Regions from separate parts of the Pseudoalteromonas sp. BZB3 genome, predicted to be linked through region 1. Evidence: riboswitches for the same ligand, from Rfam matches in the RefSeq annotation. Region 1 holds a riboswitch; the other holds the start of a gene.
What was found. Region 1 has a riboswitch for lysine ahead of dapA (4-hydroxy-tetrahydrodipicolinate synthase). Riboswitches for the same ligand answer to the same signal wherever they lie in the genome.

Region 1 (10,799 bases):
ACTTTTCAGTGCGGGGGGCTTTTTGCTTAATACTTTTCTTTCAGCACTAACCAGCCCCCGCGGTAATAATAATCACCACGTTGATAATCACGACTAGTAGAGAATGTGCTGTTTTGAGCATTTAAAAATCACCTGAATTATTTACGGCAACGGTATACAATATTCATCGCGTTGCGTTCTTTTTCTATTAGTACCGCGAGTAGCCTATTAAGTCAACAGCAAGCCCTATGTTATTTACAGATTCAAAGCATCATCGAGCGCATTTAAAATTCAATAAAACCAAAAATAAGAAATAAATATCCAATCAATTTAAAATAACTCTGCCTTATTCAATACATACAAAATTTAACAACACATTTTTTGTTTATTCAAAAAATCACCAAATCTCCCTTTTTTATACAAACTTGTTATTATGTTGGGGAAATTTTTTTACAAGGGAATACTATGTTCAGCACTGTAAACCGCGTTTTTTTTACGCTGCTTTTAGCTTTTTTAGTTGGCTTTTCTAGTCACTCCATCGCTCTTTCTCCGGCCCTGTTCAAGGTCGAAAAAGCAGGGGTCACGTCTTATTTATTTGGCACGGTTCATGTTGGTGATAAGAGCATGGATGGTTTACCAAAGAAAATCACACAAGCGATTGAGCAAACTGATGAAGTTATCGTTGAAGTTAACATTGAGGCACTCAACGCATTTGAAATACAAAAACGCTCCATTCCTTTTATGACTTTACCGCACGGTAGAACGTTAAAAGATGAAATAAGCGCCGAGCATTTCGAAGCATTAAAGCAATACTTTGCAGCAAAACAGATCAATATTGCGCTTTTTGAAAATCTAGCGCCGTGGGCTGTGATGATCACTATGATGCAGATTGAGTATCAAAATCTTGGATATGAAGAAGACTTTGGGATCGACAAACAGGTCATTGCCCATGCTAAGAAACATAATAAGCCTATCGGCGAGTTAGAAACTTTAGAGCAACAACTAGAAATGCTGAGTTCGCTAGGTGTAAAGAGCGACTTAATGATAAGCACTACGCTTGCGCAATTAAAAGACGTTGAGCAGTACTTTCTAGATTTAGTTAATGCCTGGAAAAAAGGCGATATGGACACCTTAAACAAGTATTACCAACTTAGCTTTGATGATTCTGACTATGGTAAGTTCAGTGAAGAAGTAATGCTGACTCAGCGTAATAATAATTGGGTTGAACAATTAACACCAAGATTGACAAAAGAGTCATTATTTATTGCTGTGGGCGCCCTTCACTTGCCTGAAAAGCATGGCTTAATCACTCAGTTAAAAGCACAAGGTTTTAATGTAACTCGCTTATAACTCAGTAGGTTAAACCCTTACTGCACAGGCAATGGCGTTTCTTTTCGCTGTTGCCTCAAAATTTTTTTAAATTCTTTTAAACCTTTTTCAACCCACCTGTCGTCTAACTTATTAAACAACATCAATCAGGGTGACGACGATGAAAAAATTATTATTAGCTGCTTTAACCACTGCTGTAATTTCTGCGCCAGTTTGGGCCGAAGATTCTAGAACCATTGAGCAATCATTTAATCTTGAAAACAGCACTGAATTAGAAATTGATTTTCCAGTCGGCAGCCTAGAAATGACGAGCTACGATGGCGATCAAGTCCAAGTCACCATTCGTTTAGAGCCAAAAGATAATGATGGGTGGTTTACTGATAAAGTCGATTTAAGCGCAGTACAGCTAAAATCTTCGCGTCAGCGTCAAGAGTTATCACTGTCTATTGATGATGATAATTTAGAGCAAACTTGGGAAGTCAAAGTGCCTAAAAGTATGCGTCTAGATGTTGAAGTCGGTGTCGGTAAAATTGAAATACAAGCACTTGAAAATACAGCGGATGTTGAAGTAGGTGTGGGCAAAGTGCGTATCGACACAGCCATTGATGACTTCAAACAAGTTAACCTTGAATCCGGTGTAGGTAAAACGAGTCTATCTGGTTTTGCGGGCAAAGCTCAGTCTCATAAGAAAATGGTCAGCTCACAAACAGAATACTTCGGCTCTGGCCAATATAACTTAGAAGTTGAAGTGGGTGTAGGCAATATCAAAGTGCGCCACTAAGCCACGACTCTTAAATTAACAAACTCCCTTTGCCCGGTCTTGCACCGGGCTTTTTGATCTCTTTTATACCCATGTTTATAACCTCTGGTTTTAAACAGATGATTTTTTAATCCCCTTTGCTTGACACCTAGACGGCTAAAATGTTTCAATGCCGCCTCACCCTATTTGAGCGCAGTGGAGCATTGTCTTGGCTGCCAGGGCTGGAAGAGGTGCGTTATTCAGGTAGCGCGGTTGAGGAGAGCAAACTCCGTTGATGCCGTAGCGAGGGGAATTAACGCCGAGAAGCAAACGTATTTGCTAAACGTTTACTTCGGGCGACTGGGCTGAATCCCAGCGACTGTCACCAATTGCGCAAGACGCAAGAATTTTGGTGGAGAGCTTCTGGTCTTAGAATAAATAAGGCCAGTTTGCCTTATCTTTTTTAAGTCCATTGCTCTTCGAATTTTAATTGTTCGAAGTATGGACACCCTCCTTACTCCGAACATGCTATAAGTTCGGTAGAGATGAAATCACAATACGATTTATCCAACTATCCTTTATGGACAGCTTTGGTGACGCCTTTTGACGCGCAAGACCAAGTTGACTTTGACATACTTACAACACTCGTCCGTCAGCAAGAACAAGCAGGCAATGGTATTTTGTTGCTTGGTAGCACAGGTGAAGGCTTAGCACTTACCCTGTCTGAACAACAAGCGATTGTTGAATTTGTTTGTAACTTGGCACCTAACGTCCCCCTTATGGTCGCGGTAGGTGGTATCAACTTACAAGAACAATTAGCTTGGGTTGAGTTTTGCAATCAGCACCCTATTCACGCTTACCTACTTGGCTCACCGCTTTATGCCAAACCGGGTGTAATTGGTCAGACTCAGTGGTTTGATGCATTACTTAACGCCACTGACTTACCTTGTATGCTTTACAACGTACCGGGTCGCAGTGCCGTCGAAGTGTCACCACAAGTACTAAAGAATCTTGCACACCACGACAACTTATGGGCGTTAAAAGAAGCCAGCGGCGACATCAGTAAATTTGAGCAATTCCGTGAAGCAGCGCCTGAGTTGGCCATTTATAGTGGCGACGATGGGTTGATCCCCTACTTTGCTCAAGCGGGCGCAAAAGGCCTAGTTTCGGTTGCAGCCAATGCCTGGCCAGAGCAAACCGCTGAGTTTGTGCGTCGCTCTTTAGCAGGTACTTATCCGAACTTATTCACCACCTGGACGCAAGCTGTAAATAGCTTGTTTAGTGTCGCCAACCCAATTCCTGTCAAAGTGCTCATGCACCAACAGGGAACTCTGGCAACACCGAATCTTCGTCCTCCTCTTACGCACCTAGAACTGCAATGTAATGCAGCGATTGAGCGTGCAAACGACACAATTTTATCTTGGAATTAAGGCAGTAAAACATGAGCTGGTTAGAACTATTAAACAATTTAGAAAACGGTAGCGTACGTGCGGCAACTCAAGACGAGCAGGGCAACTGGCACGCCAACGTGGAAGTAAAGCAAGGCATTTTAGAAGCATTCAGAAACGGCACGAACGTTGAATTCCCAGGTGGTTTTGTTGATAAAGACAACCTAGCACCACAAGGTTTCAATGCAGAACAAAACGTACGTATGGTACCAGGTGGCTCAAGTGTACGTCGCGGCGCCTATGTGGCTTCTGGCACAATCATTATGCCACCAGCGTATGTAAACATAGGCGCATTCATCGATGAAGGTACTATGGTAGACAGCCATGCACTAGTTGGCTCATGTGCACAAGTAGGTAAAAACGTTCACCTAAGTGCAGCTGTGCAACTAGGTGGTGTATTAGAGCCTGTTGGCGCAAGCCCAGTGGTTATCGAAGATGATGCGTTTATCGGTGCTGGCTGTGTGATCGTTGAAGGGGTGGTTGTTAAGAAAGGGGCTGTACTTGCTCCAGGTGTCCGTTTATCTGCAACCATTCCTGTTTATGACTGTGTGAACGAGCGCGTATTAGAAAAAGGCGAGCCAATCCCTGAGAATGCAATTGTTATTCCTGGTTCTCGTCCGTCTTCAAGTGCATGGGGCCGCGATCAAGGCTTAAGTATGTCATGTGCTTTAATTGTTAAATACCGCGATGAGCAAAGCGATGCGTCTTTAATCCTTGAAGAGGTATTACGCTAATGAGCTTTTTGAGCACACAGCTACGTCAGCATATCACTGCGATCAGTGAGCAGAACGACACACCGTTTTTTGTCTATGACCTAGATGCGTTATACGCGCATTTAAAACCACTGACAGAGCAATCTGTGGTGAAGTTATGGTATGCCGTTAAAGCCAATCCACTTTCTAAGGTGATCCAAACTTTAGATAAAGCAGGCTTTGACTTTGACGTAGCAAGCAGTGGCGAACTTGACCAAGTATTGCGTCAAGGCGTGGCTGCTAACCGTGTGCTCAACACCGGACCTGCTAAATCTAAAAAGCAGATCCAACACTTTTTGTCACAAGGTGTACGCACCTTTGTGGCAGAAAGTTTGAATCAAGTAGCTTGGTTAAACCAAGCTGCAACAGAACATCAGATGCAGTTGCGCATTCTACTGCGTGTGCAATTACGCTGGCCCGATGGCGAAAAGAACCCACTTGGTGGCGACAGCTTAACGCCATTTGGTTTAGGGCTTGAAGAGTGGCAGCAACTGACTATTCAAGACTACCCTGCGCTTAATTTCGTTGGCCTGCATATTTTCCAATGGGGCAATATGCTCAGCACCGAAAAACTGGCTGAGCTATGGTCACAAATGATCACGCCACTGACCGATTTGGCAGAGCAACTTGGCTTTACATGCCAAATTTTAGATTTAGGCGGCGGTTTAGGTATTCCTTACACTACCGATACTGATCGCCTCGCTTGGTCTAAATTAGTCGATGCACTGGCAACCATTAAAGCCGCAGCAGGAGTTGAAGAGCTGTGGATGGAGCTAGGCCGTTACGCGGTGGGTGAAATCGGCCATTATGTAAACCCCGTGGTTGAGCAAAAGCTGAATTATGGTGAGCACCAACTGATTGTCGCAGGTGGTATTAATCACATATTACGCCCAGCGGTGACAAACCAAGCTTTTCCGGGTGAATTATTACGCCAATCTAGCGCACCATCACAAGATTATCTTGTTCATGGTCCGCTTTGTACTGCGCTAGACAGTTTAGGTAAGCACGCTCTGCCCAAAGATATTAACGAGCACGACTGGGTGGTGTTCAGTCAATGTGGCGCTTATGGGTATACCGAAAGTATGCCGTTCTTTTTATGTCATGAATTGCCTGCTGAATATGTGATTGAGCAAGGCCAAGTTGTCTGCGTGCGTGAATGTCAAAGCGCCGCAAGTTATTTAGTGTAGGTGATCCCATGAATACAATTACCCAAGAACATATTCAAGTCGGTGAGATTGCCAATGGCCTCCCTTTAACCATTCCTGTGTATCGTTTAAAAGGCAATGGCAGCGGGCCTAAAGTGTATATTCAAGCCAATATGCATGGCGCAGAAGTACAAGGTAACGCGGTTATTTACCAATTACTTGAGCAACTAAAAACACAAACACTTTCTTCAGATATCACCTTAGTGCCTTATGCGAATCCGATCGGTTGTAATCAAAAGTCGGGGGAATTTACTTTAGGTCGTTTTGATCCGATCACCGGCACCAACTGGAACCGCATGTATCACGATCACAGTAAACTGATCGAGTCATTTGTTAGCGAACATTTAGATGCGCCAGAAGATGAAATCAAAAGTAAATTCCGTGCTCTGCTTGTTGATCAGACTCAAGCGTTTCTAGATCAACCCGCTTATCGCGTAAATACCGGCAAACGGATCGCTGTGACCTTGCAGCGTTTAGCGCATGAAGCTGACATAGTGTTAGATCTTCATACCGGTCCGATCTCAGCAAAGCATTTGTACTGTCCTGAATATGCGAAAGCCAGTGCCAGCTACTTTGACATTGAACATGTGCTGTTGATCCCCAATGAATTTGATGGCGCGATGGACGAAGCGACTTTCTGTCCTTGGTGGCAATTAAGCGAAGCCTACAAAGCGCAAGGTCGCAATATTCCAGTGTGGGTTGAAGCTTTCACCGTTGAACTGGGCTCGCAAGAGAAAATCGATCTAACCGAGGCGAAACTCGATGCTGAAAGTATCTTGAGTTACTTAAATCACAAGCAAGTGTTTATCGGTGCTGAGTTTACGCCTAAGCCTATTACCCGTTATGCCTGCATGCTTGACGACTATCTTGCGTTTTATGCCCCTATGGGTGGCATGGTCGAGTACAACGCCGAACTTGGCAGTCACATTAAAGCTGGTGACACCATTGCGAAGATTTTACGTATGGAACAGTACTTATCAGAAAAGCCATTGCATGAAATCACTTTAGATACAGATGCCATCACAATTTTGCATTTTGCTTCGGCCAGCGTGAATCAAGGCACTGAACTGTATAAGTTCTTCACAAACTATTTCGAGCTGTAAGGCTTCACCTTATTGCGTGAGAGTAAGCACCTTTTATTGAGTGTCGCTTACTAAGGTATGGCGGCTTTTGCCGCCGGCCTTTTTAAATAAAAAGTATGTAATTGATCTACCTCAACCCCAGTTACCCGATGTATACTGACCTATGGCAAGGACAAATACCGTAAACTCTATGCAATTATATTCTTTAATTTCAATAGCCCTAGTAGCCTGCTGTTCTTTGCAATCTTTTGCAAATACATCGACCACTGATAACGAATTAGATTTGGTACAGCAATGTATTTTGAACGCACTTGTTATCAGCGATGACAATACTAAAGTAGCGGATATCAAACAGCAGTGTGAAAACATTAAAAAAGATCACCATATCAGTGCATTAGATGAGCGTATCTTAAGAGAGAAAATTACACAAAATAACCGTAATGTGCTCACGCCACATCGAAGAAATTATATGCTACCTGTGTCATATATTACGGAGCCAAACAACACACCTTTTCAAATAAAAGGCGCACCAACTCAGACTGAGGAGCTAGATAACTTTGAAGTTAAGTATCAGCTTTCATTAAAAGTACCTGTCTATACAGGTTTTGCCGATCCAGACCAAGCAATCTACACAGCTTTTACTTTACAATCATATTGGCAGTTTTATAACAAAGAAATCTCTTCTCCTTTCAGAGAAACGGATTATGAACCCGAAATATTCTGGATTAACTTTTTAGACGATGAAAATGTACTCTGGGGAGACGAAATGGCCATAATTTTAGGTCTGTCTCACCAATCTAATGGCCGCTCGCAGCCTTTCTCTCGTTCTTGGAATCGACTTTACGCTAATTTTATCTGGGAGAACCAAGGTTTCGTATTTAGCTTTAAACCATGGTATCGCCTACCAGAAGATAAAAAAACTGATCCTATGTTAGCTAAAGGTGATGATAATCCTGATATCCATAAGTATATGGGATACTTTGAATTTAGTGGCGTATATCGCCATGGTAATCATGAATTTAGTTTTTTAGCCCGCAACAACCTCAATAGTGATAATCGGGGCGCAATTCAACTCGATTGGTCATTCCCTCTATGGGGCAGGTTACGAGGCTATGTACAATATTTTAATGGCTATGGTGAAAGCATGATTGACTACAATGCAGATATACAGCGCTTTGGTATGGGTATATTACTCACTGATATTTTGTAGTCATTTCCTCTGAACATAAAAAAGCCAAGCTGTTGAGCTTGGCTTTTGCTATTTAAATTAAAGTCTAACGTAAGACTACAAAACAGCCTTCAAACATAGCAACTAGCTTATCACCATCGTACACATTCACAGGTACATAGTATTTTGCTTTGCCTTCAGTTTCTAAATCCAGCAATTTTCCTGAACAGTCAGCAATAGTGACTGTCGCACTTGGCGCTGTAGTGAGTGGTTTAAGATACTTAATTTCTGCATCCGCAAGTACAATATTTCCCTCAAGATTAAGCTCTTTTAGTGCCAAGTAAGTTGCCCCCCAGCCAGTCAATGTCGCCATGCTATACACAGAACCCGCAAACATAGAGTTATGCAAGTTTAAGTTGGCTTTGAGATCAGCTTTAGTAGAGAACTGCCAGTCAGTGTAGCTTTCAACTTTAATACCCATCGCATCGCTGATAGGGATAGACTCACGCCAAGTGTTTTGCAGTACCTGCGTCCAATCAGGGTGACGGAACCAACCAGGCTCACAGGGCTTCTGTTTAACCATTTTCCAATGCTGTATATCGTCATACGCAAGGTGGGCTTTTTCTAATACGGTATAACCATGTTTCTCATAGAACGACAACGCTCGCTCACGGGCAAATAAAACCAGCTCATCAGCATTTTGTTGCCAAGCTATTTTCTCTAGTTCATGCAACAAACGGCTACCTAAATGTTGACCACGATGCTTTTCATCCACCGCCATATAACGTACTTGTGCCTGCTGTTGATTATTAAAGTGCAAACGTGCAACGGCTAAGACATCTCCGTCGTTATTCTTAATATAACGATGCTCCGCTTCTTGCTCTAAATCATCTTGCTCTGAGCCGCGGGGTTGATCCCACGGGGCGCGTAAAACTTGCCAACGTAATTGATAATAGGCTTGCCAATCTTCGCTGCTCTGTGGTGCACTTACCTGAAACATAATTACTCCTGTTTTGATGCATCTCTGACCGTTGATTTTGTTTTACTAACAACGATAACTTGGTGTCTTTTTTATAGTTTCACCATACTAGAAAAGCCCAAAATAAAACATAGTTTCATGCTGCTTAACAAAGAATAACTGTAAAACTTGGTGAACAGGCTGGCATTACAAAAAAGCTCAGCTATGCTGATGTAATTATGGAAAAATTTTTTACAAGCTCTGCTACATTGAGCACCGATTTTGTTTTTAACTGTCATGACTTGGGGCATCTCATTTATTGGCAGAAACATGGCCAAATTAGTATTCAGGTTCGCCAAGAAAAACAATATCGATGGCTCTTAATCAACGACACTTTACAATCAGTGATTGATAGAGACGATTCGTCACATCTTCTACTTCCTCATTTACAACAACTCTCCGCGCTTTGGCAACCATTAGTAGCGCCTAAAACAGTATTAGAATTAGGACTCGGTGCAGGTGCTATTCGCAACTTCTTAGAAGTTAAATACCCTGAAGTGCATGTCACCTCAATTGAAAAAGATCCCGAAGTTATTCGCTGTTATAAGAAGTATTTCGACGGTGATGCACTAAGTGCGCTGATCTGTGATGATGCCGAGCAATTTGTACAAAAAAATGCACTTTATGATTGGATAATTTTAGATTTGTTTAGTCAGGAAGATGCACCAAATTTTTTGTTCGACCACAAGTTTTACCAAAATATTCGTAATCGCTTAAATCAAGGCGGATGGCTGTTTATTAACTTTCTCTCAAGCCACCCTTCGCAGCTAGAGCAACTTCAACACCGACTGATCACCAATTTTGGCAAGAAGCCCAATGAAGTTGCCATACCCGACTACTTGAATCATATCATTGCAGTAAGCCGCTAAACTGACAGATTAAAGGTGACCGGCCCGTCGTTACACAAGCTCACTTGCATATCTGCCGCAAACTGTCCTGTTTGCACTTTAATACCCGCGGCCATTGCCTGTGCCACAAAATAGTCGTATAACGCTTCGGCTTGCGCTGGCGTGCCCGCGCTCGAAAAACTAGGACGCATGCCTTTTTTAGTATCAGCGGCCAAAGTAAACTGCGATACCACTAAAAGCTCACCCTCAATGTCTTTCAGGCTGAGATTCATTTTGCCAGCGTCATCCGTGAATATGCGGTAATTACTCACCTTGTGAAGTAGCTTGTCTGCTGTAGACTCATCATCAAGCTTTTCAACGCCCAATAGCAATAAAATGCCTTTGCCTATAGCACCAACGCACTCACCCGACACTTCTACTTTTGCGTGAGTAACTCTTTGAATTAATCCCTGCATATCATTCTCAAAACGTTATTTTTAATGTGCTAAATATACCGAATTTAGCCGCTTTCTAAAACGAAAGTCTTTACAGCTCGGAATATGTAAGTCTCGATATAACAAAGGCATTAATGCAAACGACACAGCATTAAGTCAGAAGCACGAATAATGGCATCCATATAGTCACCTTCTCGCTGTGCGTGCCCCGCATTCTCCAATACATAAAATTGCGCTTTATGCTTTTGAGCAAAGCGTTGTACGGGGGCATAGCGACACAATAAATCGTCTCGGCTATGAATAAGCCAGCATGGTAGATGACAAAGCGACGCTTTAAATTGAGCGATATCACAGAGCTGAGAAAAGTTTTGTTCTTGGAAAAAGTGACACATGATTTTTGCTTGCTGAACAGCACAGTGCGCTTGTTCAATATTGGCCAGCTTGGCTCTTGTGCCTAAAGCCAACTTTGACTCCCAAGCCATCCATAACTGTGCTGCTTTGTGTTGCTCCAGCTCATCTGTGCCTGTCAAAGACTGATAATAATACTGTAAGATCTCCGCTTCGCTCTTGAGGCCATGGCTAAAATCTGAATACAACTCAGGATAAAATTGCGCACCAGCCCCATGCGGCCCATACAACCAAGCGAGATCGGTGGTTTCAGCGAGGAAGCTTGCCCAAAGTATTAACCCTGACACTCTTTCTGGGTGAGATTGATAAAAAAGTAGCGCCAATGTCGCGCCCCAAGATCCCCCTGCAATGACACTTTTTTCAATGCCAAGATGATTAAGCAGCAAATG
Region 2 (10,799 bases), on a different contig from region 1:
TACAGTTTGAATGTCTGTCCCGAAATAGAAACGCTTGTGCGTTGTTCGTCTTGTTGTAATTCGAGATCTATATCGTTAATTAACTTTTGATATAAAAACAGCATCTCATCGGCTTCGAGATCTGGATATTGTTCTGATAAGAAACCTAAAATCGCCGTTCGATTTTTGCCTGTTTTTGCGAAAGTCGTTCTTACGTTGTTGTAATCTGGAATATTTGGGCTCTCATAGGCTGGCACATCGTTTTTATCGGGAAGCTCGTATTCGTCATGCTCAAACTCTACTAAACTTGCCATATAGGCAACCATATGGCGTTGTTGCCCTAATGAAAAGCGTTGAATATCAGAGACAAACTCAGGTTGTACGGCACTTAATGTACGTTCAACGCCGTTTTTACGAATAAGACCTAGTACTTTAGATGCTTGTCGCGTAATAAGGTTGTTACGGCGCAGTTCTTCTCGTAGTGGCATTAGCATATCAGCACTCTTACGCAGACTTTCTCGACCAACTAGGTGCATATCAAGAATACGAGTACGAAGTTGTTCTAGCATGCGCTTGTCAATACTGCCACGGCCAAAGAGTTCGATATGTTCTATCTGAACACTAATTTGCATTTCTATGCGATTGAAGCAGCGATGAAAGTCACCACGTATATCGACCATATCTAACATAGGTTCAATATACTCGTCGAATGCCTCTATGACGGCTTTATAACGCTTTTGAAGTGAAACATGGCTAGTATCAGACTTTGCTTGCTCTACAATGTTAAAAATAGCGTTTTCATTGTGATTAAACAGCTTGACGATTTTACGCACTCGCTCGTCCATAATGCGGCTAAATCGACGTAACTCAGTAAAGTCTCCATCTTCACCAGACTGTGCTAGGCGGTTCCCGAGTCGTTCAAGATCTGTGACTAAAACAGTTATTTCAGCAGCAAGGCCTAAGTCTTCTTCTTGCAATAAAAAACTGATGAAATCAGCAATCGCTCTGTTAATTTCTAATTGTGACGATTTTGCCAGTGGTATGATTATTTCCTGATTTAATAATTTATTAGTTTCCTTGAATATTTTGTCACTTTTCCAATGAGGATTTTTGTTTTTTATGATGTTTTGAACGTCTTTGATGCTGAAGTCAGTCATTTTGAAACGTTTAAACAAAAGCTCAATGACAGACCAGTGTTCAGTGAGCGTATTTAAAACTTTCTTCGCTGGGATCATATTTTTCCACTTTGTGTCTTTTTTGTGAAAAAAGACCGTATTTTATACTTATATTGATAGCTTACATGTACCTATAATGCTAGAATCTGCGCCGACTTACGTTACCCACCATTTTTGTTAATTTTTAAACACAGGTTGTTTACGCATTATGGTTACTACTATAATCCTAACACTGATAGCGATAGCTTTTGTGCTCATCGTTATAGAGGATATAATCCATGTAAACAAGGCCAAAACTACACTTTTTTTTGGTACTTTATGTTGGATTATCGCCTTTATCTCTCCAATACATGGTCAAAGCCCAGAAAATGTACAACATGAGCTAAACCACAACATATTAGAAATAGCAACCTTGTGGCTATTTTTAATGGCCACAATGACTTTCGTCGCTTATCTAAACTCTAAAGGCTTTATACAAAATATCGTGCACCGTGTCATGCCATCACAAATCAGCGAACGTAAACTCATGTTCCTGGTTGGCATTGCCGCTTTTGTATTTTCGTCAATTTCAGACAATATTACAGCAACGCTCATTTCATTAGCTGTTGTTATGTCGCTGAAATTAGACCCAAAGAAGCTTATAAAATATGCAACTTTAATCATATTTAGTGTCAACTCAGGAGGAGTATCATTGATCACAGGCGATGTGACAACACTTATGATATTTCTTGCCGATAAAGTAACCATTCCAGACTTATTATTGCTCGTGACTCCAGCGATTGTGAGCGTAGTCGTGTTGGCTACATTGCTGTCTTTTGGCATGAATGAAACAATTGTGTTTGAAAAAGAACAAACACGTCGGATTGAGAAAACGGATGTAACAATAGCGTGTATTTTTGCATTAACGGTCTTTTCAACTTTATTCTTGAGTGTTGAGTATCAAGTGCCACCTTTATTAACCATGTTATTTGGCTTGTCTCTGATGTTCTTAGTTGCTCAGTTCTTAATGAGAAAAAAAGACGTAAACCGCAAAATTATCGACTACATTCGCGAGATAGAATACGACACGCTGCTGTTCTTCGTTGGTATCTTACTTGTGGTAGGTGCACTAAAAGAAGTGGGTTTCTTAGTTAAATTCACTCAGTTGTATGATTACCTTAAACCCGAGTATGCGAATTATATTGTTGGTATTATGTCTGCAGCAGTAGATAACGTGCCTTTAACTGCGGCACTTTTAAAAGCTGATATCACTATGTCTACACAGCAGTGGCTAATGTTTACCTATGCAACGGGTGTTGGTGGTTCAATGCTAATCATCGGCTCTGCTGCAGGCATTATTGCAATGAACAAGGTTAAAGCTCTTACGTTTGTGAGCTACTTACGTATGTTCTTTTATCTACTTATAGCTTATTCAGTAGGTTATGTAGGTGCTTATTACGCAGGCATGATGATTTAGAAGCTTTAAGTACAAATTAGTTAAAACAGTACTTGACACCTAGACGTCTAAAAGTTACTTTTTAAAAACCCGCACAAACTTGCGTTTGCGCGGGTTTTATTTTGCCTAAGTTCAGCTTAGATTACGCAAAATAAACAGAAGAGGCGCGAAACTTAGGTAGCTGGTTTGAGGTGACGTATACCGATGACAGTCAGTGAGGGAAGTGTTCGCCGAGAAGAATTTCAGTACGTCGCTGTTATTTTTCGGTTTACGAGGCTGAATCCTCGGAACTGTCACCGATTTATGGTGGAGAGCTTCTGGCAATGAGCATATCAAATCTATCCGTATATTCTTGCCGAGTTCTCCTTATTGATGTTGAACACACAGTGTTCATAAAGGAGATAAAATGACTTCCCAGTTCACAGTTGCTAAGTTTGGTGGTACAAGTGTCGCCAATTTTGAAGCAATGCATCGCTGTGCACAAATTATTCATGATGATAATCAAGTACGTATTGTAGTAGTAAGTGCCAGTGCAGGTGTTACTAATCACCTAGTGACATTAACTCAGCAAAAAGCTGATTTAGCAGAGCGTAAAACCCTGGTTAAAGCTGTACTTGATATCCAGGACGCCATTTTAGAAAAACTGACACTAGATGCAGACTTAGCAACCGGCTTCTCTCAAACAATTAGCGAGTTTGAACAGCTTGCTGAACTACCTGCGTTAAGTGCACAGCAATGTGATGAAATGCTTAGCTTCGGTGAGCGACTATCCTCTTTTCTATTCACTCAAGTATTACGTAATCTAGGGGTTGCTGCTGATAGGTTTGATGTACGCCAAGTACTTAAAACTGATAACCAGTTTGGGAAAGCGACGCCTGACGTGAGTGCAACTGCAAACGCAGCAGAGCACCATTTATTGCCACAACTTGCAGACAAAGTATTAGTAACACAAGGTTTTATTGGCAGTGATACGTATGGGCAAACAACCACGCTAGGCAGAGGTGGTTCAGATTACAGCGCCGCATTATTGGCGGAAGCGATAGGTGCACAAAGCGTACAGATATGGACAGATGTTGTAGGCATATTCAGCACAGATCCTCGTTTATGTAAAAAAGCGTCACCGATTGCTCGATTGAGCTTTGATGAAGCGGCTGAAATGGCCACATTCGGTGCAAAGGTATTACACCCAGCAACCATTTTGCCTGCGAGTCGAAGCGGTATAGCGGTCTTTGTTGGTTCTAGTCGCGAACCTCAAGCCGGTGGTACTTGGATTGAAAAAGAAACCGAATCAAAAGCTGGGATCAGAGCCGTTACACAACGTAAGAATCAGATTCTTTTAACGTTAAAGAGCCCAGAAATGTTGTTGGCGAGCGGCTTTTTAGCGCGTATTTTTACTATTCTAAGTAAATATAATATCTCGGTAGATTTGGTAACAACTTCTGAGATCAGTGTTGCCATCACACTTGATAATGCATTGAGTTCATCTAGACCTGAACTTGATCAAGCGTGTTTAGAAGAGTTGAGTGAATTCTGTCATGTAACTGTAGAGACAAATCTGACCTTGGTTGCCCTGATTGGTTCTGAGATCCAGCTTCGTCAACACGAAGTGAATTTTATGAATGTACTTAAAAACTTTAACATTCGATTAATTTGCCATGGTGCAAGTAAACACAATTTGTGCTTTTTAGTTGAACAAAGTGAATCAGATAACGTTGTTCAATCGATACATGCGCACCTGCTAGAAGCGTGTTAAGAAGGCGTTTCATTGTTAAATTCTATCAAGCGAGCTGAGCATTAATACTCAGCTCGCTTTTTTAATGCAAATATTTGATAGAAAGTGTCAGTACCATAACTAGAAACTCTATGTTATTAAACTCAGTTGCTTCGCAAAGGGTTTTAACTTGCGTATACTCACCCGTCTATAACAAAAACATAAAGATATCAAAATGGCTCAATTGCGTGATGGCTTTCAAAGTCGCCTAGGCTTTGTTTTGGCAGCTGCTGGTGCTGCTGTAGGGCTTGGAAATATTTGGGGCTTTCCTACCCAAGCTGCAAACCATGGTGGTGGTGCATTTTTATTAGTGTACTTTGTGGTTATATTTCTTTTGGCATTACCAGCTTTGTACACTGAGTTGTACATAGGTCACCAAGCACAATCTAATCCAGTTAAAGCACTTAAACAAGCATGGCAGGACAGCAATCCTAAAGTGGGCGCTACAGCAGGTTATGTTGGCCTATGTGGTGCCATTGTGATGTTAAGTTTTTATTCGATCGTTGCTGGTTGGATGCTGGCCTTTTCACTTGAACCACTTGCAAGGCTATTAGAACTAAATAAACTCGCAGAATTCTTAAAAGGTGACTCAACATTGCGGAATTTCATTTTCACCCCGCTTATGTTATTGCTTACTGCCAGTATCATTTTACAAGGTGTTAAGTCTGGTATAGAGGCATGGTCTAGAAGATTAATGCCCTTATTATTGTTATTACTTATAGGTTTAATTGGTTATATGGCAACGCTTGACGGTGCTATAGAAGGCTTTAAGGCTTATTTAGTACCAGATTTTTCAAAAGTAACAGATCCTGATTTGGTTATTGCTGCTATGGGTCAAGCTTTCTTCTCACTTTCATTAGGGGTTGGCTGCATGATGATCTATGGCTCGTATTTAAAACCAAATGAAAATTTACCTAAATTAACTGCGAGTGTTGCCTTGCTTGATACTGGTGTTGCTTTTCTTGCAGGTTTATTAATCATTCCTGCAATATTTGTTGCGCAGCAAAGTGGCGTTGAGGTTTTTCAAGATGGTAAACTTATCGGGGAAGGGCGCTTGATTTTTGCTGTTTTGCCAGAGCTATTTATGAATATGGGGCAAATAGGCCTATTTGTAGGTCTAACCTTTTTCGTACTTATGTCTATTGCTTCATTAACTTCTACAATATCTTCTACTGAGATACCCGTTTCTTTTTTAGTGGAAAACCATGGTTTGAAACGAAAAAGTGCCACAATTTGGGTAACTCTAGTGATTATGTTGGTTTCAACGACGATTATACTTAATTTTGAATGGCTATTTGGTTTGATTATCAGTGTGTTCACACAATATCAATTACCTTTAATGGGACTGTTCTACTTTTTGACAGTCGGCTGGATGTGGCAAAGAGGCAATAAGCTCTTAGAAGCAAGTAGCGGTTTCCATTATTACTTTGCGCAATATGTTCGTTTTGTATGCCCGGTATTAATGACTGCGGTATTTGTAAATGTAGCTTTGAAATAGGTAATACGATTAAGCAAAGCCAAGCAAGTTTGTATTAATCACAAAGCACTTAAACATAAAAATTTATAATTCAGCCCTGACATTTGTTGGGGCTTTTTTATGTTTATTAATTCATTAAAGTAACCAATTAAGAATGTTAAGCCCAAACTTGAATAACCTAAGCTGTAAATAAAAAATTAAATGACAGCGGCTAATCTTAATTAAAACGGCTTGCACTTACACAAAATAGATCTGTAAATTCTCCTTGTTTTTCTAAAGATTATAGTCTGATGGTGTAGATTTCTTTTTAAGCAATGTTACTGGGTTTATTTCAAATAGACTGAGGTTGAAACTGATCCAAGTTTAGAGGAGTTTAAACTGCTGTTAGCAGAACCAAAAGTGATAGGCTTCTTTGTGGAACTGAAGTTAAAGCTGCGAGTTGCAGTTTATCAACCTTTGAGGATAATTAGGGCCTTTTTACGTAATCAACAAACTCTTAATGCTCGATAGATAGGGTTTTGAAAGGAATTTTAAGGTAAATTTGGCGCAAAAAAATAGCCAGTAAAAACTAGCTATTTTCCAATGAATATTTAGTTGCAGTAGTTGTCTACAAACGTTAAGTCATTAATGTGTTCAGGTGCATCCATCACATAGGTTGCAACCGCTGTCTGAGGATTTACACTGTAAATTTTTGCGTTTTCTCCTGACACACGACCTGATACGTATAGAGCACCGCTGTCAGAAATTGCCAAACCAGATGCCCAATTAATTCCGTGATGGCCGATTAATGTCAGCGCCATAGTACTGTCATCAATCGTGTAAAGAGACTTGCCAGTTAACACATAAAGCGTGTTGTTATCTGCAGAATAGGCAACATCACCGTGTGAGAATGTGTCACCAGAATAGCGCATTTTACCTAAAACCGTTTTCTCGCCAGTTTGTAGATCGTAGTCGTACATATATGTTTTGCTGGTTGCACGTAAAGACTGACCGTCAGCGGTAACTGCAGAGCGATAAATAGGCCATGAAGTAGCATCTGCTTCAGCGGTTTGAGTACCTGTTTCTAAATCTAAAGACCAAAGCTTAGATGCTTTAGTTTTTGAATCTAATTGTTCCATGAAATATAGCTTGCCGTTGTGGCTAGCAATGTTAGATGCTGTGTTTTGTGCGCCAGCAACAACACTGTACGTTTTAGATTCAAGATCGAATTTGTATACGTATCCTGTTTCTAGGTCGCCATAATTATTAATACCGAAAATACCTGTGTGGCATGCTTGCTTTTTAGTCACACTTACATTGTCGATGAATGCGCCAAGGCTATCGTTCTTGCCTGTACCAACAAAACGCAACTCAGATGAATCAGAGTCAGCAGTTACAGTGACGTTAAATGACTGCCAACCGCGAGTTGTAGAATTAAGGCTTAGTACAGTTTGACCATTCCATTTAACTTCAGCTTTGTTTGTTGAACTATTACCTTGTATACGAGGAGAGTAATAAAAAGAAACTTCGTAGCTTTGACCAGCTTCAGTGGTAATATTTTGATATACACTGTGGTTAGCAGTTGAGTCTAACTCAATGTACTGATTGCCGTCTTGCGCATTAATGATGCCCAGTCTTGAAGTTTGAATTTCAAAACGTGCGCCTTCACGCTCCCATCCGTTAACTGAATTCAACAATGTCCATTTAGAATTGATCACATTTTCTTCAAACGAGCCGTTTGTAACTAAATTGTCAGCCATTGCAAATTGCGTTGCAAAAAGCGTCGACATTGCTAATAAAGATAACTTCATATAGTTGTTCTCCAAGTTTAAAAACTGCTTACAACAAACTTTGAAAGCGAAATTAATCCTATTGTCGTATTTTACGTAGGTTTCGTCAACAATTAATAAACAATTAAGTCAATAATTCGTTTTTTGCAGTAATTTAATATTCCAAATGCTTATACAAGCAAAGCAAATGCCAGTTAGTAGTTTTTTGATTTTAATTTATAAGGGAAGAGGTTTTTGAAAGTCGTTTTGGCACAAAGAGTCTACTTTGTGCCAAAACGATTAAATCTACATTGATTCCAACGCGCGTTCTAATGCATCAATTCTAGAATTACAAAATGCATTTTCACCAAGTTTTTCGTTAATTTGAAAACGATGTAGTTGATCAGATGTTTCTGAGTTTGGCGAGAAGATAAAGACTTTACAGTCTGCATCTAATGCATCAGTAATCGCATTTTCAAGCGCTAGACTCACAGTTACATCAAGCATTGGCACATCACTTAAGTCTAAAACCATGGCTTTGTATTTACTTATATCGCGATGTTGACGTGCAATGGCTTTAGAGACACTGAATATCATGGGACCCGATAAGTAAAAATAGAGCAGTTGACCGTTCGCTTGTTCAAATAATGCTTGTTCTGATTTATTCATAGGAACATCGTCATCAGAGTCACTAATGGCTTTAACTTGCTCTGATTGTACACGGCTAAGTCGCTCTATCACCATGATATTTGAGATAAAGACACCTAAGCCTACAGCGGCAATGAGATCTACAAATACAGTGAGTAACATTACACCATACATAATTGCCATTTGAGATATGCTTAATTTATGCGCTCTTTGAATAAAGCTCCAATCAAGAATGTTGATACCAACATATACGGCAATACCCGCTAAAACAGCCAATGGAATTGGTTCTGTTAAGCCTCCGGCTACAAATACAACTGCCATTAAAATAAGCGCTCGGAAAATACCAGCCAATGGTGAACGTGCACCGACTTGAATATTTACCACTGTGCCCATGGTCGCACCTGCACCAGGTAATGCACCGAATAAGCCGGAGATAATATTTGCAACACCTTGTCCTCTCAACTCTTTATCAGAATCGTGCTCAGTTCGAGTTAAGCTGTCGCCTATAACGGCAGTTAATAGGGTGTCAATACAACCCAGAGTCCCGAGCACTAAGGCGTCGATTACCATTGATTGAAATTGATCGGCAGTAAAAGTCGGGATAACGATAGAAGGTAGGCCATTTGGTATCTCACCAATCCTACGAATGCTATCAGTATCAAAAATGACTACTGAAACTAAGGTCACTGCAACGAGTGCGACTAATTGAGCTGGCACATATTGGCGATATTTCTTAGGGAAATAAAACAATATTGCTAATGTGGCCGCACCTAATAACAACTCTGAAAACTGAATATTTAATAGAAGTTCAGGGAGCTGACCTAAAGTACCTGTTACACCACCTGCGGGAGCTTGGTGGCCTAATAAAGGTGCAAGCTGTAATATGATGAGGATAACACCAATACCTGACATAAACCCCGAGATAACAGAGTAGGGCATTAGTGTTACGTATTTACCGAGCTTTAAGGTACCTAGTAACACTTGAAAAGCACCGGCCATCATCACTACTGTGAAGCCCATAGCCAGGCCCGATTCAGGATATTTAGCCATCATTGCGGTCAAAACTGCGGTCATAATAACCGTCATTGGACCAGTTGGCTCAGAAATCAGGGAAGTAGAACCACCAAATAAGGCAGCGAAAAGACCGACTAAAATTGCACCCCACATACCTGCTTCAGCACCGGCTCCTGAAGCAACACCAAACGCGAGGGCAAGCGGGAGAGATATTATGGCAGTGGTCACACCACCAAATAAATCGCCCTTTAAATTCATATGCTTATATCGAGATAGAGATAACATAGAACTTCCATACCGCGAGATTTCACGCATTTTACACCAAATTTTCTTTTTAACTATCGGATTTACAAACTTTTTTACAAGTTAGTATTTATATATGTCATGTGACTTTGTGGTAGTATGCAGACATGTAGAAAATGAAAGTTTAATTTATTATATATGTTTCAACCAGTTAGCCTTTTTGTTGGGCTTCGGTATGCCAAAGCGAGCAAAGGAAATGCGTTTATTTCATTCATTTCTTTTTTTTCTATTGCAGGTATCGCATTAGGACTTATGTCCTTGATCACAGTGAGCTCTGTGATGAATGGCTTTGAGCAAACACTAAAAAATGCCATGCTGGATATGATCCCCCATGTGCAACTAAAGCCTGAAGATGAAATAAAAGCCTCTAATAATCTAAAGGCGCAATTAGCCGAGTTAAGTACGGTTAAGCGAGTGCAATCTTATCTGACCTCAGATGTCATTCTACAAACCAATGAAGAACTTTTAGGCGTTAGATTACAGGGCGTTTTTGAGGGCGGGACCTCGCAGTTAGAGAGTCATATTGAGTCTGGCAGTATCAAGCAATTTCAATCGGGTAAGTATCAATTAGCCATTAGCCGTTACTTGGCAAATAGTTTAAAAGTACAGGTTGGTAATCAAATTAGAGTGATAATGCCTGAGGTCACAACTTATTCGCCTATGGGAAGGTTGCCTACACAGAGACTATTTACTGTGGCCCTTATTTACAATTCCAGAAGTGAAGCTGATACACAACTTGCCTTCGCAAATGGTCAAAGTCTAGCTAGATTAATGAGGAAAAAGTCGCAATCTCAATTAGATATTAGTATTTCACTACATGATGCTTTTTCTCTTGAAGACTTTTATAAAGAGCTTTCTAGTCTAGATACCTCTAATTACACAAATATTGACTGGCAAGTACAGCAGGGGGCTTTGTTCGCAGCCGTTGCAATGGAAAAAAGAGTGATGTCTTTGTTGCTAGGACTCATTGTCTTAGTCGCGATTTTCAATATTATTTCGGGTCTTTCAATGATGGTCAAAGAAAAACAGGGTGAAGTAGCCATATTGCAAACCTTAGGTTTTACACCCGCTATGATATCGAAAGTGTTTATGGTTCAAGGACTTTATAATGGTGTTATCGGTACTTTATTGGGGTTATTTGCTGGTTTATTACTGGCAAATTATATCAATGAAGTGATGTCAATGGTCGGCTTGTCTTTATTAGGTGGGATGACCTTACCCGTTAAGTTTGAAGTCACAGGTCTAATTA

Region 2: linked by a shared signal. The riboswitch ahead of lysC (lysine-sensitive aspartokinase 3) and the one ahead of dapA (4-hydroxy-tetrahydrodipicolinate synthase) in region 1 are both predicted to bind lysine.

The regions. Positions count from the first base shown of each region.
Region 1 is NZ_JBECOS010000005.1:51,133-61,931, forward strand. Features, by position in the region: gene ABMY35_RS05125 (TraB/GumN family protein) at 445-1,329, shown strand; gene ABMY35_RS05130 (hypothetical protein) at 1,469-2,089, shown strand; lysine riboswitch at 2,286-2,478, shown strand; gene dapA (4-hydroxy-tetrahydrodipicolinate synthase) at 2,593-3,477, shown strand; gene ABMY35_RS05140 (2,3,4,5-tetrahydropyridine-2,6-dicarboxylate N-succinyltransferase) at 3,489-4,229, shown strand; gene ABMY35_RS05145 (PLP-dependent decarboxylase) at 4,229-5,434, shown strand; gene ABMY35_RS05150 (succinylglutamate desuccinylase/aspartoacylase family protein) at 5,443-6,555, shown strand; gene ABMY35_RS05155 (phospholipase A) at 6,725-7,744, shown strand; gene ABMY35_RS05160 (bifunctional GNAT family N-acetyltransferase/hotdog fold thioesterase) at 7,809-8,702, opposite strand; gene ABMY35_RS05165 (fused MFS/spermidine synthase) at 8,900-9,589, shown strand; gene dtd (D-aminoacyl-tRNA deacylase) at 9,586-10,023, opposite strand; gene ABMY35_RS05175 (alpha/beta fold hydrolase) at 10,134-10,799, opposite strand, start outside.
Region 2 is NZ_JBECOS010000015.1:113,160-123,958, reverse strand. Features, by position in the region: gene ABMY35_RS17360 (hypothetical protein) at 1-1,214, opposite strand, end outside; gene nhaD (sodium:proton antiporter NhaD) at 1,363-2,610, shown strand; lysine riboswitch at 2,741-2,914, shown strand; gene lysC (lysine-sensitive aspartokinase 3) at 2,996-4,342, shown strand; gene ABMY35_RS17345 (sodium-dependent transporter) at 4,536-5,858, shown strand; gene ABMY35_RS17340 (DUF642 domain-containing protein) at 6,428-7,627, opposite strand; gene ABMY35_RS17335 (SulP family inorganic anion transporter) at 7,892-9,532, opposite strand; gene ABMY35_RS17330 (lipoprotein-releasing ABC transporter permease subunit) at 9,689-10,799, shown strand, end outside.